DNA from 2 places in the Staphylococcus sp. MZ3 genome. Region 2 is predicted to be linked to the other one. Evidence: riboswitches for the same ligand, from Rfam matches in the RefSeq annotation. Region 2 holds a riboswitch; the other holds the start of a gene.
The links. Region 2 has a riboswitch for FMN ahead of KI230_RS07415 (ECF transporter S component). Riboswitches for the same ligand answer to the same signal wherever they lie in the genome.
Positions count from the first base shown of each region.

Region 1: another riboswitch for FMN. It lies ahead of ribD (bifunctional diaminohydroxyphosphoribosylaminopyrimidine deaminase/5-amino-6-(5-phosphoribosylamino)uracil reductase RibD); the one in region 2 lies ahead of KI230_RS07415 (ECF transporter S component).

Region 1 covers NZ_CP076026.1:1,859,687-1,875,869, forward strand. Annotated here, with positions in the region: gene KI230_RS08890 (alpha/beta fold hydrolase) at 1-613, opposite strand, end outside; gene KI230_RS08895 (hypothetical protein) at 616-735, opposite strand; gene KI230_RS08900 (proline dehydrogenase family protein) at 847-1,848, shown strand; gene ribH (6,7-dimethyl-8-ribityllumazine synthase) at 1,970-2,434, opposite strand; gene ribB (3,4-dihydroxy-2-butanone-4-phosphate synthase) at 2,447-3,628, opposite strand; gene KI230_RS08915 (riboflavin synthase) at 3,639-4,271, opposite strand; gene ribD (bifunctional diaminohydroxyphosphoribosylaminopyrimidine deaminase/5-amino-6-(5-phosphoribosylamino)uracil reductase RibD) at 4,278-5,321, opposite strand; FMN riboswitch at 5,448-5,583, opposite strand; gene KI230_RS08925 (FAD/NAD(P)-binding protein) at 5,802-7,304, opposite strand; gene KI230_RS08930 (ArsR/SmtB family transcription factor) at 7,827-8,141, shown strand; gene arsB (arsenite efflux transporter membrane subunit ArsB) at 8,141-9,433, shown strand; gene arsC (arsenate reductase (thioredoxin)) at 9,451-9,846, shown strand; gene sagB (peptidoglycan release complex glucosaminidase SagB) at 10,141-10,995, opposite strand; gene KI230_RS08950 (hypothetical protein) at 11,271-11,495, opposite strand; gene sigS (RNA polymerase sigma factor SigS) at 11,694-12,164, shown strand; gene KI230_RS08960 (competence protein ComK) at 12,277-12,720, shown strand; gene KI230_RS08965 (hypothetical protein) at 12,707-13,150, opposite strand; gene sdpA (CPBP family intramembrane glutamic endopeptidase SdpA) at 13,446-14,081, shown strand; gene KI230_RS08975 (transaldolase) at 14,522-15,235, opposite strand; gene KI230_RS08980 (hypothetical protein) at 15,495-15,797, shown strand; gene crcB (fluoride efflux transporter CrcB) at 16,053-16,183, shown strand, end outside.
Region 2 covers NZ_CP076026.1:1,542,020-1,558,202, reverse strand. Annotated here, with positions in the region: gene KI230_RS07435 (DUF1672 domain-containing protein) at 1-681, shown strand, start outside; partial or broken gene KI230_RS07430 (hypothetical protein) at 693-1,092, shown strand; gene KI230_RS07425 (DUF1672 domain-containing protein) at 1,206-2,132, shown strand; gene KI230_RS07420 (DUF1672 domain-containing protein) at 2,210-3,136, shown strand; FMN riboswitch at 3,547-3,681, shown strand; gene KI230_RS07415 (ECF transporter S component) at 3,743-4,288, shown strand; gene KI230_RS07410 (ferredoxin) at 4,394-4,642, opposite strand; gene KI230_RS07405 (YpbB family protein) at 4,750-5,703, shown strand; gene KI230_RS07400 (RecQ family ATP-dependent DNA helicase) at 5,693-7,072, shown strand; gene ebpS (elastin-binding protein EbpS) at 7,225-8,685, shown strand; gene KI230_RS07390 (hypothetical protein) at 8,810-8,926, shown strand; gene ypdA (bacillithiol disulfide reductase YpdA) at 9,087-10,073, shown strand; gene KI230_RS07380 (asparaginase) at 10,188-11,156, opposite strand; gene cmk ((d)CMP kinase) at 11,233-11,892, shown strand; gene KI230_RS07370 (hypothetical protein) at 11,923-12,039, shown strand; gene KI230_RS07365 (hypothetical protein) at 12,156-12,347, shown strand; gene rpsA (30S ribosomal protein S1) at 12,604-13,779, shown strand; gene der (ribosome biogenesis GTPase Der) at 14,001-15,311, shown strand; gene KI230_RS07350 (NAD(P)H-dependent glycerol-3-phosphate dehydrogenase) at 15,328-16,183, shown strand, end outside.

The sequences.
Region 1 (16,183 bases), 320 kb from region 2:
TTCCATACATTAATAGCGTTGGCATTGGTTGAATGTCATGAATATGAGCCATCGTATCTTTCATCGTCTCATTAATTGTATTATACCAATGATACGTTGCTTTTTTTAACATTAAACCATCGTTAACTGTTTCTTCAACAATTTCTAAATTACGTGTTAAATCTTTTGGTTCTACACCAACATTAAAACGTGTGTCTTTTGAAATTTTACCTATATTTGAAACAAGTTTATCTTTACGATTTTTTCCATTCTTTTGAAGTTCTAGCATAGGAGAAATTAACATCATCCCCTCGATTGGCAATTCTACTTTTTCAAGTAAATTTAATAAAATCAAACCGCCAAGTCCTACCCCTAATACATAAGTAGGAATTTTATATTCATTAGCTATCTTTAACCAGTCTAGCAAACTTTCGTGATACGTTTGAAAGTTTTCAATTTGTCCTTTATTAGCTCTTGAAGTTTGACCTTGACCAGGCAAATCTCCCATAATCACATGATAGCCATTTCTTCTTAACATCGTAATAACATATGCATATCTTCCCGTATGTTCTAATATATTATGAGCAATAACAACGACGCCTTTCGCATCATTTTCAGCTTCCCACTTCCACATTATTATACTGCCCCTTTTTCATTAATCTTCAATAACATAATTATAGCAAATTCACTATGTAGATTTCTATTTATAGTATTATTGTTGTCCATATTATTATATATAAATGAAATCAACATCAATAATAGTGTAATTATACATAATTATTTTTGATTGTTTTTGATGAAAACGCTTTCTCGAATATTTTTTTCATGCTAAACTTATTGTAAACACAAGGGTTTGGAGGAGTAGCAATGGCACTATTAAAGAATTTTTTTATCGGATTATCTAATAATAGTTTTTTAAACAACGCAGCAAAAAAAGTGGGCCCACGTTTGGGCGCCAATAAAGTCGTTGCCGGAAATACAATTCCAGAGTTAATTAATACAATCGAATACTTAAATGACAAGAATATCGCTGTTACGGTAGACAATTTAGGGGAATTTGTCGGTACAGTTGAAGAAAGTAATCATGCTAAAGAACAAATTTTAACAATTATGGACGCGCTTCATCAACATGGCGTAAAGGCACATATGTCTGTTAAATTGAGTCAGTTAGGTGCAGAATTCGACTTAGAATTAGCTTACCAAAATTTAAGAGAGATTTTACTTAAAGCAAATACTTACAACAATATGCATATAAATATTGATACTGAAAAATATGCTAGCCTGCAACAAATTGTTCAAGTTTTAGATCGATTAAAAGGCGAATTTAGAAATGTTGGTACTGTAATTCAAGCATATTTATACGATAGCCATGAATTAGTTGATAAGTACCAAGATTTACGATTACGTTTGGTTAAAGGTGCATATAAAGAAAACGAATCAATTGCATTTCAATCTAAGGAAGACGTAGATGCAAATTACATCAAAATAATTGAAAAACGTTTGTTAAACGCACGCAATTTCACTTCAATTGCAACACATGACCATCGCATCATTAATCATGTAAAACAATTTATGAAAGAAAATCACATTGAAAAAGATCGTATGGAATTCCAAATGCTCTATGGTTTTAGATCAGAGTTAGCAGAAGAAATCGCAAATGAAGGCTATAATTTCACTATTTATGTACCTTATGGCGATGATTGGTTTGCGTATTTTATGAGAAGATTAGCAGAACGCCCACAAAACCTATCTCTTGCTGTAAAAGAATTTGTGAAACCTGCTGGCTTAAAACGTGTTGGCATAATTGCAGCTTTAGGAGCTACAGTTATGTTAGGTTTAAGTACAATTAAAAAATTATGCCGTAAATAGAGCATGACATAAACAATAATTTAGGAGTCTGGAACAATAATCAATGTTCTAGGCTCCTAAATGTTAAATTGGCAGTTCTGAATCATTTATAAATCTTTGATTATGAACTCACAACAGTGCTCTATGCTTTTATAGATTTTAATAAATTAGCCATTTCAATTGCACTTACTGCTGCTTCCGCACCTTTATTGCCAGCTTTCGTACCTGCTCTTTCCACAGCTTGTTCAATACTTTCAGTCGTTAAAATACCAAATATGACTGGTACATTAGTTTGATCATTTACTTTAGAAACACCTTTCGCGACTTCATTACAAACATAATCATAATGAGACGTAGCACCGCGAATTACGCATCCTAATGTAATTATTGCATCATAATTTCCTGATGAGGCTAATTTTTTAGCTACTAAAGGAATTTCAAACGCACCTGGCACAAATGCTACATCAATATTGTCTTCATTAACATCATGTCGAATCAAAGTATCTTTTGCACCTTCAAGTAATCTTCCAGTGATAAAATCATTAAATCGACTAACTACGATTGCAACTTTCAAATCTTTTCCAATTAATTTACCTTCAAAATTCATGTTAAAATCCTCCTATATTAAATGACCCATTTTTATTTTTTTCGTTTCCATATAATCATGATTATGTACCGTTTCTGGTACGATAACTTCAATTCTTTCTGCAATATCAATGCCATATTGTTTTAATCCCTCAAATTTACTTGGATTATTACTTAATAAATTGATATGTTCGATGTTAAAATATTTTAAAATCTGTGCAGCAATATGATAATCTCGCAAATCTTCATCAAAACCTAATGCTAAATTTGCAGTTACTGTATCATATCCTTGCTCAATTAATTCATATGCGCGTAATTTGTTTAACAATCCTATGCCACGACCTTCTTGAGGTAGATAAATAATCATGCCACCATGTTCATTGATATACTTCATAGACGATTCAAGTTGAGCACCACAATCACAACGTTGACTATGGAAAATATCGCCTGTAAGGCACGCAGAATGTAAGCGTACATTTTCATGTTGTCGAATTGCACCTTTTGTCAGTACAACTATCTCTTCATCTGTGTATGTCGCTTTAAAACCATACATATCAAATGTTCCGAAATCTGTAGGCATTTTCACTTTTGCCTTAAATTCAATTTCTGGTTCTAATTTTTTACGATATTCAATTAAATCATCAATCGTAATCATCTTTAATTGATGTTTTTCTTTAAACTTTTGTAAATCTTGTCCTTTCGCCATCGTGCCGTCATCATTCATAATCTCACAAATGACACCAGCGGGCTTGGCACCAGTAAGTTTAGCTAAATCAACAGCCGCTTCTGTGTGTCCATTTCTAGCTAATACGCCTTTATCTTGTGCTACTAATGGAAATAAATGACCAGGACGATTAAAATCTTTAGCTTCACTACTAGGATCAATGAGCTTTTTGGCAGTCAATGTACGTTCATAAGCACTAATTCCTGTTGTTGTATCTACATGATCAATACTCACTGTAAATTGCGTACCAAAGATGTCGGAGTTATCATCAACCATTTGTACCAAATCCAAACGTTGTGCAATATCTTTAGACACTGGTGCGCATATTAATCCCCTTGCTTCTTTCGCCATAAAATTAATGGTATTATCGTTCATCCATTCAGTGACCGCTACTAAATCACCTTCATTTTCACGATTCTCATCATCTACTACAATAATTGTTTCTCCATTTTTTAAAGCCATTAAAGCACTGTCAATATTATCGAATTGCATGCTACCCCTCCTAAAAACCAAATGCTCTTAATTTATCTACAGATAATTGGTCTTTATCTTTATTTAAAATATTTTCAACATATTTAAACAAAACGTCTGTTTCTAAATGTACTTTATCTCCTAATTTTTTGGATGATAAAATCGTTGAACGCCTCGTTTCTGGAATAAGATGAATGTCAAAACTGTTATCATGCTTATCAAATACCGTTAGACTTACACCATCCACAGTAATAGACCCTTGCTTAACTAACTGATTATTAATATGTTGGCTACATTGAATCGTAATAATTTTGGCATTGGCTGTTTCATTTATTTTTGAAACTGTTCCTAGTTCATCTACATGACCGAGGACAAAATGTCCACCAAACCTACCGTTACCACCCATGGCACGCTCTAAATTTACTTCTGATTGTCGCTTAACATCTGCTAAATAGGTTTTATTTTCAGTGCCTTTAATTACTTGAACAGTAAAAGATGTCTGATTAAAATCAATCACTGTTAAACATGCACCATTAACACTGATGGAATCACCAATATGCATATCTGCCGTAATCTTATGTGCTTCGATTTCAATCGTCCTGACTGATTGACGAATTTGAACACTTTTAACGACACCTATTTCTTCAACGATGCCAGTAAACATGCATCATCACTTCTTTCGTAAAGTTAATTTAACATTTTGATTTAATAACTCGGAATGAACAATTTCAAATTGGTTCGCATCTGGTATCTCAATCACATCATTTGTTTGATAAAATTGATAATTTCCAGATCCGCCAATTAATTTCGGGGCATAATAGAGAATAAATTCATCTATATAATTAGATTGGAGAAATTCTGAAGTAGTGGTTGGACCTGCCTCGACTAGCAAAGTTCCAACTCCTCTTTTATATAAATTGTGAAGAATTGTTGTTAAATCGCAAGACTTCAAGTAAATAATTTCAATATGTGTTTGATTGGTTGTTAAATTTGGATTTTCAGTATATATCCAAATTGGTGTTGATTCATCTTGATAAATTTGCTGATTAAAATGAATATTCCCAGACTTAGACAATATTACTTTTATAGGGTTTTTTCCATCTTGAATACGTGTAGTATATTGTGGATCATCTAATTCAACTGTACGTCTTCCAGTTAACACTGCGTCGTGTCGATGTCTTAACTTATAGACATCTTGTTTAACCTCTTTGTTAGTAATCCATTGACTTTGTCCATTATCATTCGCTTGTTTACCATCTAAACTTGCAGATACTTTCACTGTAATTTGTGGCAGTTGCTTTGCTTTTGCTTTAAAAAAGTCTTGGTATAATTGTGATGCACGTTCATCATAAACGCATTCAACCTCAATACCGTGAGCCCGTAACGTCTCATCACCATGTGTGTCTAACGAATTGTCTTTTGTTGCGTAAACTACTTTAGTTATCTTACAATCAATAATTTTGTTAACACAGGGTGGTGTTGAACCAAAATGACTACATGGCTCTAACGTAATATAAATCGTCGCACCTTCAGCATTTTGTTGTGCCATATCAAGTGCTTGAACCTCCGCATGCTTGTCACCTTTTCTCAAGTGTGCACCAATACCAACAATCCTACCTTCTTTAACTACAACAGCGCCAACGGGTGGATTAACACCTGTTTGACCTTGTACCATATTTGCAAGTTGAATCGCATAATCCATAAATTGACTCAAATGATCACCTCTATAAACAAAAATCCTCACATCATGAATTAAGATGCAAGGAGAAAAATTTATCGTTAAATAAGCCTATTTGTACACATTTTTACAAATACGCTACATTATCTTTGTCGATAATTAACATTCTTTCTCCCATCCAGACTTTAACTGTCGGCTCTAGAATCTCACTAGATCAGCCACTAATATGAAACATATTAGCAGGTCGCAGGCTTTATTTACTGCCGGTTGGGAATTTCACCCTGCCCCGAAAGAATTATATATGAAATTGTTATAGATTATTTGAGTACGTAGTATGTCAACTACATTTAAAATGATACTATATGTTTTCTGAAAAAACAATTAATGACGGTTTTAATTTAATATAACATGAGTACTATAGGCATCTCATTGATATGATTCTTACTAACAGACATTAAAATCAAACCTTCAATTCGTCTCTATAGAGCGTTCTCTTTATTATCTTCTAGTTACAAATTATTGATTGTCACTGCGCTGTTGTTGCTCATTCGATTCTAAAGCATCATATAATTGAGATACTGTATGCGCAACTTGTTCTACAATCATTTTCACACCATTTCGTAGTTTATTAACACCGTTTGTCATTTGACCTATCGCAATCATATTTGTTAATGTTCCAAACCTTGGACTAATAACTTGATTGGTTTCCGGAATGATTTGTATGCCTCCCATTGGGTGTGCTTGTACAATTTGTCTATTTTCAAGATTTTTAATTAATTGATCATCTTGATCCAATTCATTTAAATGACTTTTTGCACCTGTCGCGTTAATGACAACATTATATATGTCTACTGATTCTTGGTTTTTGTATGAAAAATAATACAACTTGCCATCATGTTTCACATCTTCTAAATCTTTTTTCAAAATTAAAGACTTATTTTCTATTAATTCAATAATTAGTTCAGCAGTTCTTGGAGGCATTGGATTTGAATTTAATTGAATCATCTTTGAGTATTTTTGATTAAATTGATGTTGGTCTTCAATACTTAAGCTATTCCATATCCAATTTAAATTCTCTTTCAAATGTTCAATCATACTTTGGAAAATGCCCATTTCTGTTGGACGCGCTAAATCATACTTCAAATCTGCAATATGATTTCCTGTACGTCTATATACTAATTTTTTAAAATCAATGTCATATTCAGCACATTCTTTTAAAAATAAAGAAACTAAAGTATCAAGCGGTGCATTGCCGAAATGATGTTTTTTAATGTCATTTAATTTGTCTTTAGTTAAGTACTTGAATGTCACGTCTATCATTGTACCTCTTACACTTGGTAAATGAGCAGAACGACTCGTCATAGTAATTGGTAATTTCGGATGATGAGCAGCAACATAACGGACAACATCTAAACTGGCAAGGCCTGTACCAATAATCGCAATATCGTCCAGTTCATTTACTTCGTCTAACGTATTATATGTTGGATAAGGCGTAGCGATATATCCTTTTTTACCCTTTAAGTTATATGGATCATGGTAGGCAAATGTACCACATGTTAAAAATACATAATCGTACGCTTGCCATGATTGTCCTGAATTTGTAGTACATATGTAATAAGTTAAATTCGTTTCATCGATATTAGAATTTGTATAAATCTCTTGAACTTTATTATAATTAGTTGATATATTTGGATATATTTTCGTGAACATAGATAAATAAGATTTCATATAATGTCCGAATACAAATCTCGGTAAATATGCAGGTTCATCAAAATTAAAATCAGTTTGTTGTTTATACCACTTCCAAAATTCAGTCTCATCATCTAAATTTAAACTCATCTTTTTCGAAGGCATATTAATTAGCAGCTCAGAACTATCATTTTGAAATGGTACGCCCTGTCCCATATTTACTTTATCATCGTATAAATCTATATCTAATTGATTAAACTTCGGGTGCTTAACTAACTCTCTCAATACACTTACACCAGCAGTTCCCATGCCTATTATTGCTACACGCATATATCATCCATCCTTTTGTAATTCAAAATATTATATTTAAACTATTACCTATAATTATAGCAATTTGGTATTTTTAATAAAATTTATTAAGGCAAGCTATTATTTCACTTTCACAACCATTAAACCATTTAAAACTTTTCATTTAATATCAACCTTAGTGTTTGTGTTAAAATATTTTTAACGAGGTGAATTAAATTGAAATTTATAGCAAAGATATTAATCTCATTAGTAATTCTATTTATGATTTTTAGTCGTAAAAACAAAGCTTCTTAATCAATACCCTTGATTACAAAATAAATTCAACTAAGGTGATTGGCCATACACTCAAGATATGGCTAATCACCTTTTTCAATGCAAAACAAAGAGTATATTTTGCAAAATCAATATCTATAATTTATCTTTAATACCCTTTTAATACTAAAACCAAATTTAAATTACATAGTCATATCGTGTAATATACCAAAGGAACATAGACATTCATCTATATAGATGATAATCTATTTAACGTCTAGGAGGTATGTTATGACGTATAAAGAACTAGCAACATTTTTAAAAGTTTTATCAGATTCAAGCAGATTAGAAATACTAGATTTACTTTCTTGTGGAGAGTTATGCGCTTGTGATTTGTTAGCACATTTTCAATTCTCTCAACCTACACTTAGCTATCATATGAAAGCATTAGTAAAAACCAACTTAGTTACGACACGAAAAATCGGAAATAAACATTTATACCAGCTCAATCATAATATTTTTGAGTCCGTAATTAATAACTTGTCAAAGGTTCATACCTCTAACCAACGATGTATTTGTCATAACCTTAAGACTGGTGAATGCTAATGATGACAACTTTAGCGACACTCATTTTTCTAGTAACTTTATTATTTGTATTATGGCAACCTAAAGGCCTAGATATTGGCATTACCGCATTAACTGGTGCCTTTATTGCTGTTATTACTGGTGTTGTAAGTTTTTCCGATGTTTTCGAAGTAACAGGTATTGTTTGGAATGCTACTTTGACTTTTGTCTCAGTCATTCTTATTTCATTAATATTAGATAAAGTTGGATTATTCGAATGGTCAGCTATTCACATGCTTCATGCTTCAAAAGGCAATGGTTTAAAAATGTTCGTTTATATCATATTATTGGGTGCCATTGTTGCTGCATTTTTCGCAAATGATGGCGCAGCGTTAATCTTAACGCCTATTGTATTAGCGATGGTTAAAAATATAGGTTTTAGTAAGCGGGCCATATTCCCTTTTATTATTGCGAGTGGTTTTATAGCTGACACAACTTCTTTACCTTTGATCGTGAGCAATCTAGTGAATATTATATCTGCTGATTATTTTCATATAGGATTCATTCGATATTTTAGTAGAATGATTATACCTAATTTATTCTCACTTTTAGCAAGTATTATAGTATTGTGGTTATATTTTAGAAAGGCGATACCTAAAACGTTTGATGATAATAATATAAAGCATCCTAAAGATGCCATTAATGATTTAAAGCTATTTAAAATTTCATGGATTGTGCTAGTTATATTACTTTTCGGCTATCTAATCAGTGAATTTACTAAAATTCCGGTATCAATTTTCACTGGAATCATTGCTTTTATTTTTCTAATGTTGGCTCGTAAATCAAATGCTGTAAATATTAAGCAAGTCATTAAGGGCGCACCTTGGAATATAGTATTATTTTCAATTGGTATGTATATCGTCGTATTCGGCTTAAGAAATGCTGGCATTACTTTAATATTGGCTAAAATATTAGAATATATTTCCAATTACGGTCTATTTAGCACCATTTTGGGAATGGGCTTCATTTCAGCGTTTTTATCATCAATAATGAATAATATGCCTACAGTTTTAATAGATGCGATTGCTATTGGTCAATCAAATGTCCATGGCATGTTAAAAGAAGGCCTAATTTATGCGAATGTTATCGGGTCTGATTTAGGTCCAAAAATTACACCGATAGGCTCTCTAGCTACATTACTGTGGTTACACGTCTTAACACAAAAAGATGTTAAGATTTCTTGGGGCACATACTTTAAAACCGGTATCATCATTACAATTCCAGTACTATTTATAACCCTCATAGGGTTGTATCTAACACTTATCATATTTTAATTAATTAGGAGATTGTTATGACTAAAAAAACAATTTATTTTATATGTACAGGCAACTCATGTCGAAGTCAAATGGCTGAAGGTTGGGCTAAACAAATCTTAGCGGATGATTGGAATGTATATTCTGCTGGTATCGAAACACACGGTGTTAATCCCAAAGCGATAGAAGCTATGAAAGAAGTAGGCATTGATATATCAAATCATACATCAGATTTAATCGATAATAATATTATTAAAAATTCAAATTTAGTTGTTACATTATGTAGTGATGCAGACGTAAATTGCCCTTCTTTACCAACAAATGTTAAGAAAGAACATTGGGGATTTGATGATCCTGCAGGCAAGCCTTGGTCAGAGTTCCAACGTGTAAGAGATGAAATTAAAATCGCAATTGAAAATTTCAAATCACGATGAGAGTGGGACAGAAATGATAAAAAAACACTAATGATTTATTATGTAGTGGTTCTTTATCATTAGCTATAACTAATGTGTACTTAAAAATAGGAATACATGAGTAAAACTCATGCATAAGAAATACTAATTTCTAAAGAAAAAGTAATTCTTTATCGATGTCCTGCCCCACTTGCATTGGTGGGATTATCAATCAATGTGTTTTCTCTAATGCAAAAAGACGCTTTCTATCAAAACAAGATAGAAAGCGTCTTTTTAGTATGTCCGAGTCATAAAAACAACTCGTAGCTTATCAAATTACTTATTCAAATGTTTACTGTCATCTTTATACACAAAGTATTTGAAGTATTTTCCTTCAGTCTTCATGTTCTTATAAAAGTCAGCGATAATTGTTGCATTACTTTCTGCCCACTTAATATCAGTAGCATATTGATGTTCTCCTGGATTTTTTGGATTCCATCTCATACTATACAATGTATTTTGATCTGTGCTTGATAAGAAGTGCTTATGAATGAAATCAGCACCGCCTGAAATAGCTTTTTCAGGTGTATCCCAACCATGCTTTTTAGCATATTCTGCACCTGTTTTAATTGGGTCTTTATCAAGGGCTCCTACTCCATAGAAATTGTAGTATTTTTTGCCATCAATTTCGACTCCATTAGCTAATTCACTTTTAACTGCGCCAGTTTCTAATAATGCATGTGAAATTAAATAAACTTCGTTAACGTGCTTATCTTTAGCAGCTTTTAAGAAATCATCCGTATGTTTCAATAACGTTGGTCTATCTACTAACATACGTTTAATTCTATTTTTATCAATCCCTTGATACTTTGATAAATCTAAAAATTGATATTTTTGCTTTTCATTATCGATAAAAGTACCGCTATCCATTGCACTTTTAATTTCAGTTGCAGATGCATCTCTCCATGCATCATTCTTTTTATTTGATACCTGTTGACTCGTATAATTATTTATTTGTTTCTTTGCTGCATCGTTTAATGTAACATTTAACTTTTCAATCTTAATGTCGGATTTAACATGTTTGAAAAATATCTGATCGGATATCATTGAGAAAAATAAAAATGAGACAACAGCAAATATGACAACAAGTCCTATTATTCCAAAAATAGAACCTTTCTTGTGTTTATTCATATCCACACCTCTTAGGTCATTGTTGTTATACATTCAGTTTGACTACGATAATAAAGTTTAACATTATTAAAACCGTTTAACAATTTTATCTATGCATTGTTACATATTCATAAATAAACAGTAATGTAAATGAAACGTTTTAAACCATTTATCAACATTACTTTACGTTGATCTACGAATCATAAATGTTTTATCTTTTTGTATAACCTTTGAAAACCTTTATATCAATAATCTTATTATTCACGTATTAAAAAACAAAAAATTCTTTTGTTCGTTTACTTAGTTTCTTTTTTATAATCCATCATAATAAAACTTGCTGCATTTGATCTATTTTTATAATAGTACTGATTTAAATCAATCGTGCCTTCAATTTGACCATCACGATACATCATTTCATTAGTGAAGTTATTTATCATCACGAAATCAGCGCGATCTCTTATAACATCTAAATCGTCGTTTCGTGCAAAAAAATGTTCTAAATTTAAATGTGCGTAATCCATTGTTACCTCCCGATTACAAATTTTGTTCTATCTACTATTTAGCAAAGTAATAATACATCATATCACATTAAATTAATTACTTATGTCTTATATTTAACACTTAATTTAGCGATTACGCAAATGAATGATTTTTCTAAATATTTTATTCTAACTTTATCCGGAAATATTTGTTATACGTATAACTTGGAGAATGACTACTTGAAATTTAATGACGTATACAACAAACACCACAAAATCATACACCATCTTTTAAAAAAATATAATATTAGCTATAATTATGATGAGTATTATCAACTACTCTTGATAAAAATGTGGCAATTGAGTCAGATATATAAACCCTCAAGCAAGCAATCTTTATCCTCTTTTTTATTCACTCGATTAAATTTTTACCTTATCGATTTATTCAGACAACAAAATCAATTAAAAGATGTCATTTTATGTGAGAATAATTCACCAACATTAACTGAACAACCAACATACTTTAATGAACATGACCTTCGTTTACAAGATATCTTCAAGCTTTTAAATCAAAGAGAAAGACTATGGCTCAAACTATACCTTGAAGGATACAAGCAATTTGAAATTGCTGAAATCATGTCATTATCGCTTTCAACGATTAAATTAATTAAGATGTCCGTTAAGCGTAAATGCCAACATAATTTTAATTAGTTTATTGTGAAATTTCGGTCGATGTGTTAATGATGTTGAAACACCCTAACATCTTCATATAAATTTATTTTAACCATTAAATTAACAACTTATTAAACGAGGAGTACTATATTTGCAAGACAATTCTACTAAATATCTACTTTATATCCAAACTGCTACTTCAAACCATCTCGAAACAAATTGTGTCTTTTTACATTGTGATTATATTCTTAAAGTTCCAATTAACAAACTCGTTTCATATTATGCGAAATTGCATTTGTCATCACAAAGTGTGCTAATTGAGACTGCAAAAAACATACTAAATATTAATAAACTGGTTCCTATTTACATCAACCCAAAAACTATACTTTTTCCGTTAAAACATAAACGTGCACCGATACAAATTTATATCAATGCACATTATATTGTTGGTATGACTGCCATAGAGAATTCAACATTAATACATTTTCAAGAAGGCATTCAGCTAGAAGTTGATGAGCCATTTTCTCTAGTTTCAAAAAAATGTCATGAAAGTTTAGCTTTGAAGCACTTCATTGAAAATACTATTTCGAATTAAATTTAATTTCTAAAAGTTTCTTAGTAAAGTATGATGTCACAACTTTTATAAAATATATGCTAACAATCATTAATAAAATCGCTCCAATAATTGTTAAAATAACAACAGTTGTAGATAAATCTACCTTAGGATTAATGAAAAATTGTACGCCAGATAGACTTGTAATTAGCCCAAATAAAAACAAACCTAATAAAGCAACATAAGCAAACATCATCACTACTAATGTAACAAACATACTATAACTTTTTGTTTCTTTATTTCGAAATACATTTTGTCTTAAGTAAGCATTAGCAAAGGTAACAGGCTTATTTAAGTTAACGCTGTCATCATCAGATATAGAAGACAATCGTTGATCTAATGCTTGTTTCTCCTTCTTGTTCAAAAACCATAATTGCTTTTTAACTTTTTTATCAAATGATGCTTTATTCATAATTAAGGATTTCTCTCCTTTATAATATTGACGTAATTTTAAACATTAGCGTCAATTGAAAGTGTATTTTATATATTTTACAGAAATATATGTATCAAATCTACAAAAATCCATATTACAATTTCATTTATGGTGATTTAACGCTAAAATACAGTCTGCTAATTTTTCAAACTAATGCTTTTTAGGTAGATACAATGATAAATTTTAATCGTATATATGTTTCATATATAATGAATCTAGCCATAATCATATTACATTCAAAATAATTTTAAAAAATGAAAAGAAAGGATTTAGCATGCAAAAATTCAAAGACTTTTTTTACGATGATTTATCGGTTACACGAGGAAATTATTTTTTAACTTTAATGGCAGCATTTTTTATTACTATCATTTTATTTATCGGCATAGTTGTCAGTGAAGTACATTTACTTTATAGTATGCTGATTGTATTAGTAGGTTTAATTCTATTGAGGCTATTCAAAATCAATTTATTCTCTTTTAAAAAATTAACATTGTCTCAAGTTATTTATATTATAGGCGGTGCACTATTAATTTATGGGTTAGATAATCTTTATTTATATTTTCATGACGTACCGGCAAATGAACAACAATTAGAGCAAGAAATACGAAATACACCATTCTATATTTCTATTTTCACTGTTACCATCATCCCCGCTATTGTGGAAGAAATTGTTTTTCGCGGTATGATAATAAGGGTTATCTTCAGAAAACACTTGTTTTTAGGGTTAATTGTGTCTAGTTTAGTTTTTGCATCATTACACGAATCTGACACTTGGATTGGTTATTTACCTTACTTATATTCTGGTTTGATTTTTGGTCTAATTTATATAAAAACAAAACGATTAGAAGTGGTAATATTCATGCACTTCTTAAATAACTTGTTAGCTCTGCTCTTTATAATATGGAGATAATTTTGAGATAACCTTTCATATTATTTTCAAATTATCTATCTGATATTTATTTTATTGAACTTGAGTCACCACTTAAACTCAAAAATACGTGTCATCAAGTGCAAAATAATTTAGAACTAATACAAACATAAAAACTTTTGCTTTACGCTTAAAATCAAAAGTCACATACCTATATATAAGTACAACTTGTATATTTTGTACTCTAATAGGTATGTGGCTTAAATAATATTTAATTCTTGAGTTGCATATAGTAATTGTTTTTATTCATTTTCTAAAATATGCGAGGCTAATTTCCTTTTCTACTCCTGTTGAATCAATTTAGACTTTTTTTATAACTCGAGCTTTTACTTAGCTGAATTTTGCCTTCTTCTTCATTAATAACTATGATGGAAAAACCCCCATAAGCACAATGCCTATGAGGGTTTAAATATGTTTATAAATTATAGAATAGAAAGACCTGAAGATTGAATATCTTTCGCAAAGCCTTTAACTGTATCTACTGATAATTCGTTAATATCGCGACCTAAGTTTGTATTCACTTTTTTCACAACATCTGCAGGGCATGTAATAATATCTGCACCAATTTCATCAGCTTGAATCACATTGAATAATTCGCGGCAACTTGCCCATAATAATTTAACGCCGTCTTTACTATGCGTAACTTTTACAGCCTCTTTCATTAATGGTAATGGATCTACGCCTGTATCTGCAATACGTCCTGCAAATACTGAAACATATGTTGGCACACCTTCAGTTACTGCTTCAGTTATTTCTTTAACTTGTTCAATTGTGTAAACAGCCGTAACGTTTAATCTCACATTGTCAGCTGAAAGCTTTTTAATTAAAGGAATCGTTGATTCACCTTTTGTATTTACAATAGGAATTTTAACAAATACATTTTCGCCATATTGTTTTAGAATTGCTGCTTCTTTTTCCATAGTTTCTAAATCGTCTGCAAATACTTCAAATGAAATTGAAGCATCTGGAATTTCTTTCACAGCTTCTTCAGCAAAAGCTTTGTAATCTGTTACGCCCGCTTTCGCCATTAAACTAGGATTTGTTGTAAAACCATCCACTTGTTTGTTTTTATAAGCTGCTTTCATTTCTTCAATATCTGCACCGTCCGCAAATACTTCTACATTTAGTTTAGCCATATAATATAGCCTCCTTGATTCTTATTAAAATTTTAACAACATCTGCATGTCTTTTTCTTACAACCATTTGTAAAAAATGATTTTTATTTCTTTGTTATATAAAACATTTATATCACGCTTTTATAATATATAGCTAATTTTTTGCCTATATTTTTAAAAAATGACTTTAGTAAACATTGTGTCTACAAGTTAATAAAACTATTGTTTTATGATTGTTTATGATACGATATGTAAATGATAACCATCCAGGAGGTCTAGCATGTCTCGTTCAAAAAAATACTTTTACTTATCTAGCTTAATGATTATTTTAAGCTTTTTCTTTAATACAAATAACGTTTTCCTAAGTGGACTTTTTAATTCTTTTATTAAATTAATACTTTTCTGCAGTGTTATTAACTCAATTGTACTAATTTTGTCTATAATTTTTGCAGATCGTTCAATTAAATCACTAAAGCCTGATGCAGATTGGATTAGAATTGCGAGTAAAAGTTTGCCTTGGATTATTCTAATTGTTATTTTAGTACATATCTTTTCAATTGTTCGTACATTCGGTTTTATTTAAAAAAGATAAAATGTCAATGTAGCCTTAATACAAAACAATACAATGTATCATGCTATAATGAGTAAAACAATTTGATGACGTTGTTGCGTATAAAAAATATTAGATTTTCGAAATCATAACTATACATCTAATCGCTATAGTTATACAACAAGATATAACATATAATGAGGTTTGATAATGCATCGACAATTTTTGTCGTCGCGTTGCCAAAACCTCTTTTTTAAATTCAAACTACTTCTTTTCGAGGTGAACCAAATGCAATATGTATATATTTTTATCGGTGGTGCTTTAGGCGCTTTATTACGTTACCTCATTTCTTTTCTGAATACTGACGGAGGTTTTCCAATCGGAACACTGATAGCCAATTTGACTGGTGCCTTTGTAAT
Region 2 (16,183 bases):
TTTAAAGATAACTTTGGACTAAAAGTTAAAGCTACAAATGTTGTAGGTAAAGATGATGGTGTAGAAGTTTATGTGCATTGCGAAGATCATGGCATTGTATTTAATGCAAGTTTACCTTTGTACAAAGATGCCATCCATCAAAAAGGATCAATGCGTAGTAATGACAACGCTGATGATATGAGTATGATGGTAGGTACAGTACTCAGTGGCTTTGAATATCGAGCGCAAAAAGAAAAGTATGATAACTTATATAAATTCTTTAAAGAAAATGAAGAGAAATATCAATATACAGGATTTACAAACGAGGCAATTAACAAGACACAAAACGTCGGGTATCAAAATGAATACTTTTATATTACATATTTATCAAGAAACTTAAAAGAATATCGTAAATATTATGAACCATTGATTCATAAAAATGATAAAGAATTTAAAGAAGGTATGCAACGAGCCAGAAAAGAGCTAAATTATACTGCAAATACTGATGCTGTTTCTACACTTTTTTCTACTAAGAAAAACTTTACTAAAGACAATACAGTAGATGATGTGATTGAATTGAGTAATAAATTAAAGGATAAACCCAATATGCCTCAAAAATCTCAAGTTACTATTCAATTAGGAAAACCAAGTATAAATACTAAAAAGCCGTTTTATGACGATATAAATCCAATTGAAGGGTGAGTGAATATAAAGTGAATAAAATAAATGATAGAGACATAGCAGAATTGAGCAGTTATTGGGTTTATCAAGATATAAATGAAAAAAGTTTTTAAAGTAAATGGAAAACGGTTCAAACAAATAGATTATTATAATGATAAAAATAACGATAATATGAAAGATGCAGTTGATATAAAAACCTACGAGCTACTAAATGATCAGGGGGAACCAACTGGTCAACAGACGATAATTTATCAAGGAACATCTAAAGAGGCAATTAATCCAGATAATCCATTAAAATCATTGGGTATTGGAGATGATTGGCTGCAAAATGCTAAATTAATGAATAATTAAATTAAAATCAGAGATTGTTTAACGCAAGTAGATGTATTTGAAGATTTATATAGAAATAAACTAAATGACGCAAATAAATTAAGAGAGTAAAACTATTTGCAAAATGAAATTTTTAAAAACTACTTGTTTTCATTGAGAATAAGTAGTTTTTTTAAACATAAAAGTTTTACAAACACATAAATGGGTGATGATATATGTTTAAAAAGGCGAAATTAATCTTAATAGCAACACTTCTGCTATCAGGATGTTCCGCGATGGAAAATGAATCAAAAAAAGACACAAAAACAGAAACAAAATCAGTACCAGAAGAAATGGAAGCTTCAAAATATGTAGGCCAAGGCTTCCAACCACCTGCAGAAAAAGATGCGATTGAATTTGCGAAGAAGCATAAAGATAAAATTGCTAAACGAGGCGAACAATTTTTTATGGATAACTTTGGTCTAAAAGTTAAAGCTACCAATGTTGTAGGTAGTGGAAAAGGCGTAGAAGTATTCGTGCATTGTGATGACCACGATATCGTATTTAATGCAAGTATTCCATTTGACAAATCAATTATTGACAGTGATAGCTCAATAAAAAGTGAGGATAAAGGCGATGATATGAGTACTTTAGTTGGTACAGTGTTGAGTGGCTTTGAATATCGAGCACAAAAAGAAAAGTATGACAATTTATATAAATTTTTCAAAGATAATGAAGAGAAATATCAATATACAGGATTTACAAAAGAGGCAATTAACAAGACACAAAATAGTGGCTATGAAAATGAATATTTTTATATTACGACTATACCGTATAATTTAACTGAGTATAGAGACTATTTTGAACCATTATTAAACAGAAGTAACAGTGAATTTTCAAAAGAAATGTCAAATGTTAAGAAGCAATTAAAAGATAAGTCAAAAGTTTCGTTAACTACTACTCTATTTAGTAAAAAGAAGAACTATACTAAAAAAAATAATAGTGAAAATGTAATAGAAATGGCAGAAGAAATAAAAAAAGAAAAAGATATTCCAAATGAGATAGATCTTAGTATACAATTTTCAGATAATAGAATAAATACTATTAAACCAAATTATAGCAGTAAAGATAATTCGGAATATGGAGTATTTGATAATGAATAAAATAAATGATAGAGATTTCACAGAGATTGGTGGATATTGGTTTTATCAAGATATAAATGATAAATGGGTGATGAGATATGTTTAAAAAGGCGAAATTAATCTTAATAGCAACACTTCTGCTATCAGGATGTTCCGCGATGGAAAATGAATCAAAAAAAGACACAAAAACAGAAACAAAATCAGTACCAGAAGAAATGGAAGCTTCAAAATATGTAGGCCAAGGCTTCCAACCACCTGCAGAAAAAGATGCGATTGAATTTGCGAAGAAGCATCGTAAAGAATTTGAAAAAGTAGGTGAACAATTCTTTAAAGACAACTTTGGACTGAAGGTAAAGGCTACCAATGTTGTAGGTAAAGATGATGGTGTAGAAGTTTATGTGCATTGTGATGATCATGGCATTGTATTTAATGCTAGTCTACCTTTGTACAAAGATGCCATCCATCAAAAAGGGTCAATGCGTAGTAATGACAACGGTGATAATATGAGTATGATGGTGGGTGCAGTGCTTAGTGGATTTGAATATCGAGCGCAAAAAGAAAAGTATGATAATTTATATGAATTTTTTAAAGATAATGAAAAGAAATATCAATATACAGGCTTTACTAAAGAAGCAATCAACAAGACGCAAAACGTCGGGTATCAAAATGAATACTTTTATATTACATATTTATCAAGAAATTTAAAAGAATATCGTAAATATTACGAACCATTGATTCATAAAAATGATAAAGAATTTAAAGAAGGTATGCAACAAGCTAGAAAAGAGCTAAACTATACTGCAAATAGTAATACTGTAGCAACGTTGTTTAGTACGAATGATAAAAAAAACAGAAAAGAAAAGATAAATAATGTAATAGATTTATCCGAGAAAATTGAAAGGACAAAAGATATGCCAATCAAAAATACTATAACTACTCAATTGGGAAATAAATTTATTGGCACAAAAAAAGCTCGTTTTGATGATAAGAAAGTAGTGTCGTTTGGAGCGTTTGAAGATGAATAAAATTAATGATGAAAATTTAACGGAGAATAGTGTATATTGAGTAGATCAAGAATAAAAAGATAATTCTACTATTGTTGTGAATGGAAATAAGTAGAAGATTTTAAGTATAACTTCTGGCGATTTAATTAATAATATAAATGGAAATACTGATATAAAGCTTTTTGACCTACTAGATTCTTATAATTTGCTTTCCATTTTATGACGATCTTGACCTAATTGTGTGGTAGGTTCAAAAAAGCCATCCCAACAACAGATAAAACCACAAACCAATCAAACCTATCCAAACAATGCTCGCAAATCACCAATGAAACACTTTCCAATTACGTAACCATGATCTATTTTAAGCATAGTTATTGAGGTTTTGTGATATATAGTATAAAATTAATGAGAATTAAATTTAATAATGTAAAATTCATCTTCGGGGTCGGGTGTAATTCCCAACCGGCAGTAAATAAAGCCTGCGACCTGCTAGTATGTATCATATTAGTGGCTGATCTAGTGAGATTCTAGAGCCGACAGTATAGTCTGGATGGGAGAAGATGGAGGTTTTTTGTTGTGCAATAATCCTCCTATTCTTACGAGATGAATGGAAGGAGAAAATTGAATATGCAACAAAATAAACGTCTTATCACAATAAGTATGTTGAGCGCGATTGCGTTTGTGTTAACTTTTATCAAGTTTCCTATACCATTTTTGCCACCATACTTAACTTTAGATTTTAGTGATGTACCGTCACTACTAGCTACATTTACGTTTGGACCAGTTGCCGGTATCGTAGTTGCACTGGTTAAAAATTTATTGAACTACTTATTTAGTATGGGCGATCCAGTTGGACCATTTGCTAACTTTTTAGCAGGCGCAAGTTTCTTATTAACTGCTTACGCCATCTATAAAAATAAACGTTCAACAAAATCTTTGATTACTGGATTAATCATTGCAACAATCGTTATGACTATCGTGTTGAGTATTTTGAACTATTTCGTTCTATTACCTTTGTACGGTATGATATTTAACTTAGCTGATATCGCAAATAATCTTAAAGTAATCATTGTTTCAGGAATTATACCATTCAATATTATTAAAGGTATCGTTATTTCTATTGTATTTATTTTACTATATAGAAGGCTTGCGAATTTCTTGAAAAGAATTTAATCAAATTAAAGCAAAATAATATACACATAATAATAAAAAGCAGGTGACTATCAATAAACGATAGCTTGCCTGCTTTTTCTATGGAACATTTGTCTAAAAAATCAATTATTCAAATTTTAAAGCGTCCCCATCAAATGATTCGTCTGCAATTTTAATAGAATCTGTAGGGCATCCATCAATTGCATCTTCCATATCTTCATATAATTCCTCAGGTACTTCTGCAGTACCTTGGTTATCGTCAAGGATTACGAAAGCAATACCTTCGTCGTCGTAATCATATATATCTGGCGCTGCTGCACCGCATGCACCACATGCAATACAAGTATCCATATCAACGATTGTATATTTTGCCAATGTCTTCGCCTCCTTTGATAAAAATGCTAAAATAGTAATGTGACTAAAATTTTAGACAGCATCATTTTTATTTTCAAATTATCCGTTTTACAGAGTGAGGGTTAAATTTGCAACACATTATAAAAACAGCATTACAACAAACATTTAACTATAAAACAAATAAAAGTATTTACAATATCTTAGTTGGTAAGAAATCTCACCAAACCTTTTTTGACGCTTGTAGTCAACAACAGTTGTCATTATATCACAGTTTACCACTATTAAAATATCCGTCTTTTGAGCTATTTTTAGAAAAAATCAATGAATTTAATGCTGAAATGGAAATCATGTTGCATCCTAGATATACATTTGAAAGCATGGGGCAAACATTTCAAGCAATTCAACTATTAGTGCAAACCATGTCTAATACCAAACAACATGTTTTTCATTTTGTACCAATCTCTCAAAATAATAAGATACAAGAAACTGTAAAGATTGTCTATAACTACATTAAAGAAAACCAATTACAAATTGATTTTGAAAATGAACTACATAACTTGTTTAAAGCAATAACTTTAAAAGGGCCATGTTACTTACATTATTATTTGCAAGGCTATGATGAACCAATGTATACGAGACAGCAAGTTAGTTTAATAGAAAAGCTATCTCAACAGCAATTGTTTGAATACGAAATGAATAATTTAGTGACAATGATGTTTGAATTAGAAAGTGGAGAATATACTATTTTATCAAAAATAATAATGAAACCTACATTATTAAATCAAACTTATATTACTTATACAAAATTGCTTGAACAATTCACGATGGAAGATATAGCGGCTCAACAACAAGTTAAAATCAATACTATCGAAGATCATGTACTTGAAATCTTAATCAAAGGTTACATGTCTAATTACGATGATTATGTTGAACTAGAAGATCAACTCCAGTTTTTGAATTTTTATCAACAGCATCGTGGCGAACGATTAAAATTTTACAAAGAACAATTTGACACGTTATCATATTTTCAATTAAAAGTATTAATCGTTGGATTTGAAAGAGGTGATCTGAATGTTGCATGATATTTTACGAAACAAATTTGGATTCGAGAGTTTTAAACCGGGACAACAGGAAATTATAGAAAGTATAATGTCTCAACAACACACTCTAGGTATACTTCCAACTGGAAGTGGAAAGAGTTTGTGTTATCAAATACCTACGTATTTATCAGGTAAGCCGACATTAATTATCTCACCGTTAATATCTTTAATGGATGACCAAGTTATGCAGTTGAAAATAAATGGAGAAAAACGTGTAACATGTATTCACTCTGGTATGGATGAAATTGAGAAAAAGCATAATATTAAATGTTTACGACATAGCCGCTTCATCTTTCTAAGTCCAGAATTTCTCCTGCAACCGTCAAATTTTAAATTAATATCTATGATAGACTTTGGCATGATTGTTCTAGATGAAGCACATTGCCTATCTGAATGGGGATATGATTTCAGACCACATTATGCTCTAATAGGAAAAGTAACAAAGCATTTTAAAGAAGCGGTTGTCTTAGCATTGACAGCAACTGCACCACCGCATTTACAAGATGATTTGACGGAAATGTTAGCGATTCAATTCAATGTTATTAAAACTACAATGAATCGCCCAAATATAAGCTTTAAGCATCTTAATTTTCATGATGATGAAGATAAAATTGAATGGTTGCTGCCGTTTCTACAACAGTCGGGACCAACGATTATTTATGTCTCATCGAAAAAGATGTGTCTGAATTTAGCGCAACTTATTTATGATTCAGGTTTTCTTACAGGTATTTATCATGGTGATATGAATTATCAAGAGCGACACACAGTTCAACAACAATTTTTAAATAATGATATTCCGATTATAGTCGCAACGAGTGCTTTTGGTATGGGAATTAATAAAAAAGATATTCGCACAATCATTCACTTTCATCTTTCAACAAGTCCTTCTAACTACATTCAAGAAATTGGCCGTGCGGGTCGCGATGGTGAACTAAGTCAGGCAATTAGTTTATTTCAACCGGACGATAAATATATTTTAGAAACGTTATTATTTGCAGATATGATAACAGAAGAAGATGTACAAAATTTCGAAATAGGAGAATTTTTAGCACCCGATAAACAAGACGTTTTGACAACGTTGCATTCATTCTATAGTATCGGCGCCTTGAAACAGATATTTAAGCAATCATTTAAACGAAAGCAATTAGGATTCTTTCGCATGATTGGCTATTGCAAATTGGATCAATGTAGACGGAAGTATTTATTAGAATTTTTCGGTGAATATCCACCGGCACAAGATCGATGTTGTGACAATGATTCTAATATAACTGATATCGTAATTTTAAATAAGAAGAAGGTAATTAGAAGTATTGGATTTGATGAAAAGTTGCAAAATTTATTTCTCAGATAGTATTACTTTACTAAAAGAAAATTGACAAGCTATAATTAGTGTATACACAATTGAAAAATGATTGAAATAATTTTGAAAAATATACATAAACATATGTCATGTGGGTATATTTTATGTAAAATCATTGTAATAGAATAGAAAGGAAGATGGCTATGTCTAATAATTTTAAAGATGACTTTGAAAAAAATCGTCAATCGATAGACACAAATTCACATCAAGACCATACGGAAGATGTTGAAAAAGACCAATCAGAATTAGAACATCAGGATACAATAGAGAATACGGAGCAACAGTTTCCGCCAAGAAATGCCCAAAGAAGAAAAAGACGCCGTGATTTAGCAACGAATCATAATAAACAAGTTCACAATGAATCACAAACATCTGAAGACAATGTTCAAAATGAGGCTGGCACAATAGATGATCGTCAAGTTGAATCATCACACAGTACTGAAAGTCAAGAACCTAGCCATCAAGACAGTACACCTCAACATGAAGAGGAATATTATAATAAGAATGCTTTTGCAATGGATAAATCACATCCAGAACCAATCGAAGACAATGATAAACACGATACTATTAAAAATGCAGAAAATAACACTGAGCATTCAACAGTTTCTGATAAGAGTGAAGCTGAACAATCTCACCAACCTAAACCATATTTTGCAACAGGTGCTAACCAAGCAAATACATCAAAAGATAAACATGATGATGTAACTGTTAAGCAAGACAAAGATGAATCTAAAGATCATCATAGTGGTAAAAAAGGCGCAGCAATTGGTGCTGGAACAGCGGGTGTTGCAGGTGCAGCTGGTGCAATGGGTGTTTCTAAAGCTAAGAAACATTCAAATGACGCTCAAAACAAAAGTAATTCTGGCAAGGCGAATAACTCGACTGAGGATAAAGCGTCTCAAGATAAGTCTAAAGATCATCATAATGGCAAAAAAGGTGCAGCGATCGGTGCTGGAACAGCAGGTTTGGCTGGAGGCGCAGCAAGTAAAAGTGCTTCTGCCGCTTCAAAACCACATGCCTCTAATAATGCAAGCCAAAACCATGATGAACATGACCATCATGACAGAGATAAAGAACGTAAAAAAGGTGGCATGGCCAAAGTATTGTTACCATTAATTGCAGCTGTACTAATTATCGGTGCATTAGCGATATTTGGAGGCATGGCATTAAACAATCATAATAATGGTACAAAAGAAAATAAAATCGCGAATACAAATAAAAATAATGCTGATGAAAGTAAAGACAAAGACACATCTAAAGACGCTTCTAAAGATAAATCAAAATCTACAGACAGTGATAAATCAAAAGATGATCAAGACAAAGCGACTAAAGATGAAACTGATAATGATCAAAACAACGCTAATCAAGCGAACAACCAAGCACAAAATAATCAAAATCAACAACAAGCTAATCAAAATCAACAACAGCAACAACAACGTCAAGGTGGTGGCCAAAGACATACAGTGAATGGTCAAGAAAACTTATACCGTATCGCAATTCAATACTACGGTTCAGGTTCACCGGAAAATGTTGAAAAAATTAGACGTGCCAATGGTTTAAGTGGTAACAATATTAGAAACGGTCAACAAATCGTTATTCCATAATATAACTATATAAATTGTAACTGAACTGCTATATACAAACGTGCATATTATAAGTATCTCTAAATATTTTGGAGAACTTAAATTGCGCTTATAAGTATGTAGCGGTTTTTTCATTTTTCAAAGTTTGTTATTTAACAAGGTCTTGTCTCGAATATTGGCATATCAATTAAACTTTTTAAATAGTCATCAAAAAGATAAAACACCACAATCAACAAATTTAACGAGGAAGAATAAAAAATAAATCAACATATTAAATTGTAGTGTTATTCAACTCCGTAGCTAACAATTCTCTATGCACATTAAACAAATTGTCAAAAATATATCATAAATCTTCAAGCACAGACTTAGCGCATCAATCACTGAACTGTTATAATAGTTTGGGATTAAAGGAGGCCGAAACAATGCAAAAAGTTGAAAGTATCATAATTGGTGGAGGGCCATGCGGATTAAGTGCGGCTATTGAACAAAAAAGAAAAGGTATTGATACCTTAATTATTGAAAAGGGTAATGTCGTTGAATCAATCTACAATTATCCTACTCACCAAACATTTTTCTCATCAAGTGATAAATTAAGTATTGGGGACGTACCGTTTATCGTTGAAGAAAGTAAACCAAGACGTAATCAAGCGCTAGTTTATTACCGAGAAGTTGTAAAACATCATCAATTAAAAGTAAATGCATTTGAAGAAGTATTAACTGTTAAAAAAATGAATAATAAATTTACTATTACTACGACGAAAGATGTTTATGAATGTCGATTTTTAACAATCGCGACAGGCTATTATGGTCAGCATAATACATTAGAAGTTGAAGGTGCGGATTTACCTAAAGTGTTCCATTATTTTAAAGAGGCACATCCGTATTTTGATCAAGATGTTGTAATTATCGGTGGTAAGAATTCGGCTATCGATGCTGCTTTGGAGTTGGAAAAAGCTGGTGCTAACGTGACGGTTCTATATCGTGGTGGAGATTATTCGCCTTCAATTAAACCGTGGATACTTCCAAATTTCACAGCATTAGTAAATCATGAAAAAATTGACATGGAATTTAATGCTAATGTTACCCAAATAACTGAAGATACTGTGACTTATGAAGTAAATGGTGAAAGTAAAACAATACACAATGATTATGTATTTGCGATGATTGGTTATCATCCCGATTATGAATTTTTAAAATCTGTAGGCATTCAAATTAATACAAATGAATTTGGAACAGCGCCTATGTATAATAAAGAAACATACGAAACAAATATCGAAAATTGCTATATTGCAGGTGTAATTGCTGCAGGGAACGATGCGAATACCATTTTTATTGAAAATGGTAAATTCCACGGTGGCATTATTGCTCAAAGCATGCTAGCTAAGAAACAAACGCCCTTAGAATCATAAAAATAAAGGTCTATGTACTAAATATCTTAGTTTTACAACGACTGACATTCATGATATGTCAAATGAGGTTGATGACTAATTATTGTACATAGACCTTTTTATGTTAAGTAATCATTATAATTCAAAATATGATTTGATTTCAGCTTTATCTAAATTGTTGCTTAACGCGACTAATAATTTTAATCTTGCTTTTGGACCATTCAAACCGTTAGAAAAAATAAAACCTTGTTGTGCGAGTTGGTAACCACCACCATCGTATGCGTAAGTTGGACTCACAATACCATTAAAGGAACGTGAAACTAGCACAATAGGTATATTTAAAGATACTAATTGTTGAATGCCTTCTAATGCGCTTGGAGGTATGTTGCCTTGTCCTAACGCTTCAATAACCATACCATCGATACCTTCACGACTATAAAAACTAAAAATGTCACCTGGCATACCCATATATGCTTTTACTAATGGTACATTTAGTTTCTCATTGACAGTTTCCAATGCTTGTTGGCGATATGGCATATGATGGAATTGCACACGATCCTTTGTCAATACACCTAGCGGACCATGATTTGGACTTTGAAATGTGTTTGTATTAGACGTATGTGTTTTGGTAACATTACGGGCCGTATGTATTTCATCATTAAATACAACCATCACGCCTTTATGACGGGCCTTTTCATCAGAGGCAACGCGAATAGCGGAAATATAATTATATAATCCGTCAGAACCAATTTCATTAGACGAGCGCATTGCGCCAGTAATAACAACAGGTTGCTCGATACCTAATATTAAATCAAGTAAAAAGGCAGTTTCTTCTAACGTATCGGTACCATGCGTGATAACGAAACCATCATAATATTTATTTGTTACTGCTTCTAAAATAATATCCTTTAATTGTTTAACATGTTGGATTGTCATATGAGGTGATGGTACATTAAAAGGATTTAATTCATCTATTTGTGCATATTGATTTATGACATCTTGATGCATTGAAATAGGGTTGATATCATTTGTTACTACTTTATTAGATTGGTCTTGTGACATACTAATGGTGCCACCAGTATGAATAACAAGTAGATGTTTCATATATTTCCTCCTATATTTCGTTTACCTAATTATGATAAAATATTATTCATAAAACGACAAGGAAGGGAAATGACGCATGAAAGCCATTAATATTGCATTAGATGGTCCAGCTGCTGCCGGAAAAAGTACAATTGCAAAACGTGTAGCCAGCGAACTATCAATGATTTATGTTGATACAGGAGCAATGTATCGTGCATTAACATACAAATATTTAAAATTAAACAAAACTGAGGACTTTGCAAAACTAGTTGACCAAACAACATTAGATTTAACTTATAAAGCAGATAAAGGTCAATGTGTCATTTTAGATAACGAAGATGTAACAGACTTTTTAAGAAATAATGATGTGACGCAACATGTTTCATACGTTGCATCTAAAGAGCCAGTACGTTCATTCGCCGTTAAAAAACAAAAAGAGTTAGCTGCAGAAAAAGGTATCGTAATGGATGGTCGCGATATCGGAACTGTAGTGCTACCAGATGCAGATTTAAAAGTATATATGATTGCATCAGTTGAAGAGCGAGCAGAAAGAAGATATAAAGATAATCAATTAAGAGGTATCGAATCAAATTTTGAAGATTTAAAACGTGATATTGAAGCTCGTGATCAATATGACATGAACCGTGAAATATCACCATTAAGAAAAGCAGATGATGCAGTGACATTAGATACGACAGGCAAGTCGATTGAAGAAGTTACTGACGAAATTTTAGCGATGGTGAGTCAAATTAAATAATCTAATAAGTCATAACTATCTATTTGTAATGTGCAACGCTTAACGCATATACAAAATGAATGTGCTGATAATGATTTACTCAAATTAAAAGGTGATTTTTATTCAATGATGAATGAAAGTTGCCTTTTTATTTTTGGTAAAAGTTAATGCGTCAGTGAATTGTGTAAGTTTTTCAAAAAGTAAAAAGAAATAATAAAGGTGAATTATTAGAATTCCAAAAATAATTCATTACATTCATAAAGCATTTTACAAATGGTAAGAAAATGAGTGTTACAAATCTAAATATTGCAAAAGAAGCTGATTTAGTCACAAAAAATGTCCTATGTAATAATTCGAGAAAGATGCACTATATACGGTCTTCTTACTATTCAAATGTAAAAGTTGCTTATTTGCGTGGCTTTTTGTTTTATAAAAGTATAAAATTTTACTATAATATATCTTGTAGAGAACAATGAAATGACAGACTTATAAAACAAAATAGTAAGCTATGCTAATTTTTATACAAAAAATATGTATAAACATAGCAAACTGTATTACTTTGATACAAAAATGGTTGTAATAAATATTTATCGATATGACGACTTGAATATGATAAAGTGACATATTTATGTATATGACTATTTCGCAAAATGTAATCGAGGTAGAATTTCTTGACAATTCTGTCAGTTTATAAGATGTTATAAATATGTAGTGTATAAGGAGGCAAACAAGATGACTGAAGAATTCAATGAATCAATGATTAACGATATTAAAGAAGGTGACAAAGTCACTGGCGAGGTACAACAAGTTGAAGACAAGCAAGTTGTTGTTCATATCAACGGTGGTAAATTTAATGGGATTATTCCTATTAGTCAACTATCTACGCATCATATTGATAGCCCAAGTGAAGTTGTAAAAGAGGGCGACGAAGTTGAAGCATATGTCACTAAAGTTGAGTTTGATGAAGAAAATGAAACTGGAGCTTACATCTTATCTAGAAGACAACTTGAAACTGAGAAGTCTTATAGTTATTTACAAGAAAAATTAGATAATAATGAAATCATCGAAGCGAAAGTAACAGAAGTAGTTAAAGGTGGTTTGGTTGTTGATGTAGGACAAAGAGGTTTTGTTCCGGCTTCACTAATTTCAACAGACTTCATTGAGGATTTCTCTGTGTTTGATGGACAAACAATTCGTATTAAAGTTGAAGAATTGGATCCTGAAAATAATAGAGTCATTTTAAGCCGTAAAGCAGTTGAACAAGAAGAAAACGATGCTAAAAAAGATCAATTATTACAATCTTTAAATGAAGGCGATGTTATTGATGGTAAAGTAGCGCGTTTAACTCAATTTGGTGCATTTATAGACATTGGCGGTGTTGATGGTTTAGTGCATGTATCTGAACTTTCTCACGAACATGTTCAAACACCAGAAGAAGTAGTTTCAATTGGTCAAGATGTTAAAGTTAAAATTAAATCTATTGATAGAGATACAGAACGTATTTCATTATCAATCAAAGATACGTTACCAACACCTTTCGAAAATATTAAAGGTCAATTCCACGAAAATGATGTCATTGAAGGTGTCGTAGTAAGATTGGCAAACTTTGGTGCATTTGTTGAAATTGCACCAGGTGTACAAGGACTTGTACATATTTCTGAAATTGCACACAAACACATTGGTACGCCAGGTGAAGTGTTAGAACCTGGTCAACAAGTAAATGTTAAAATATTAGGTATTGATGAAGAGAATGAAAGAGTATCACTATCTATTAAAGCAACATTACCAAACGAAGATGTTGTTGAAAGTGATCCTTCTACGACTAAGGCGTACTTAGAAAACGAAGAAGAAGATAATCCAACAATTGGCGATATGATTGGTGATAAACTTAAAAATCTTAAACTATAATTTAATATTTAATAGTCAACTCCACATGTTTATGATTGCATGTGGAGTATTTTTATGTAACAAAATATACTCGGAATGATAACGTGGACAAATTTAACTAAGTGTTTAAAGAGATAAAGTTTTAAGTGCTGATTTTTATCATTACAGTAATAAACTCATTTTGAATACACAGTCTCATGTGATATTATTAAAAAGATATAAGAAAGAGAGGAAGTTAGCTTATGACTAAACCTATAGTAGCTATTGTAGGTAGGCCTAATGTAGGTAAATCTACAATTTTTAATAGAATAGTTGGAGAACGTGTTTCGATTGTGGAAGACACGCCAGGTGTAACACGAGATCGTATTTATTCTTCAGGTGAATGGTTAACACATGATTTCAATATTATTGATACAGGTGGTATTGAAATTGGTGATGCACCATTCCAAACACAAATTAGAGCGCAGGCAGAAATCGCCATAGATGAAGCGGATGTTATTATTTTTATGGTTAACGTGCGTGAAGGATTGACACAAAGCGATGAAATGGTCGCTCAAATTTTATACAAATCTAAAAAACCGGTCGTATTAGCGGTTAACAAAGTAGATAATATGGAAATGCGTACAGACGTGTATGATTTCTATTCATTAGGATTTGGTGAACCGTATCCGATATCAGGGTCACATGGTTTAGGTCTTGGTGACTTGTTAGATGCAGTTGTTTCTCATTTTGGTGAAGAGGAAGAAGATCCTTATGATGAAGATACAATTCGACTATCCATTATTGGACGACCAAACGTAGGTAAATCAAGTTTAGTAAATGCTATTTTAGGTGAAGATCGCGTTATCGTTTCTAATGTTGCAGGGACAACGAGAGACGCTATTGATACAGAGTATAGTTATGATGGACAAGATTATGTTTTAATCGATACTGCTGGTATGCGTAAAAAAGGAAAAGTATATGAATCAACTGAGAAATATTCAGTATTAAGAGCTTTAAAAGCGATTGAACGTTCAAATGTTGTTTTAGTGGTCATAGATGCAGAACAAGGCATCATTGAACAAGATAAACGTGTTGCAGGATATGCACATGAACAAGGTAAAGCAGTCGTGATTGTCGTAAATAAATGGGATACTGTGGAAAAAGATAGTAAAACGATGAAGAAATTTGAAGATGAAGTACGTAAAGAATTCCAATTTTTAGATTATGCACAAATTGCTTTTGTGTCTGCTAAAGAACGCACAAGATTACGTACATTATTCCCTTACATCAATGAAGCAAGTGAAAACCATAAAAAACGTGTTCAAAGTTCAACTTTAAATGAAGTTGTTACTGATGCAATTTCCATGAACCCTACACCAACAGACAAAGGTAGACGTTTGAATGTCTTTTATGCAACACAAGTTGCTATAGAACCACCGACATTTGTTGTATTTGTTAATGATGTAGAATTAATGCATTTTTCTTATAAACGCTATTTAGAGAATCAAATCCGTGCCGCTTTTGGTTTTGAAGGTACACCAATTCATATTATAGCTCGAAAGAGAAATTAACGATTGGGGGATAACAATGACTAAAATTACCGTTTTTGGTATGGGAAGTTTTGGGACAGCCCTTGCCAATGTTCTTGCAGAAAATGGACATGATGTTTTGATGTGGGGTAAAAATCAAGATGCTGTTGATGAATTAAATACATGTCATACAAATAAAAAGTATTTAAAATACGCGAAATTAAATGTTAACATCATCGCTACTTCAGATATGACCAAAGCAATTCAATTTGCAGATATTTACTTAATGGCTTTACCTACTAAAGCAATGCGAGAAGTTGCTACTCAAATTAATGATAAGCTGACATCTAAAAAGACTTTTATACATGTTGCTAAAGGTATTGAAAATGGGACGTTTAAACGTGTGTCAGAAATGATTGAAGATTCTATTTCACCCGAATATAATGCAGGTATTGGCGTGTTGTCAGGGCCAAGTCATGCGGAAGAAGTTGTAGTCAAGCAACCAACTACAGTTGCTGCATCATCAAAAGATAAAAGTGTAAGTAAATTAACGCAAGATTTATTTATGAATGATTATTTGCGTGTGTACACGAATGATGACTTGATTGGTGTTGAACTTGGTGGTGCATTGAAAAATATCATCGCAGTAGCAAGTGGTATCGTTGCTGGAATTGGCTACGGTGATAATGCAAAAGCTGCATTAATGACTCGTGGCCTAGCGGAAATTAGTAGATTAGGTGAAAAGTTAGGTGCCGATCCTATGACATTTCTAGGTTTAGGTGGTATCGGTGACTTAATCGTTACTTGCACATCAACACATTCTCGAAATTTCACATTAGGATATAAACTTGGACAAGGTGAATCAATGGATCAAGCATTATCTGAAATGAATATGGTTGTTGAAGGTATTTATA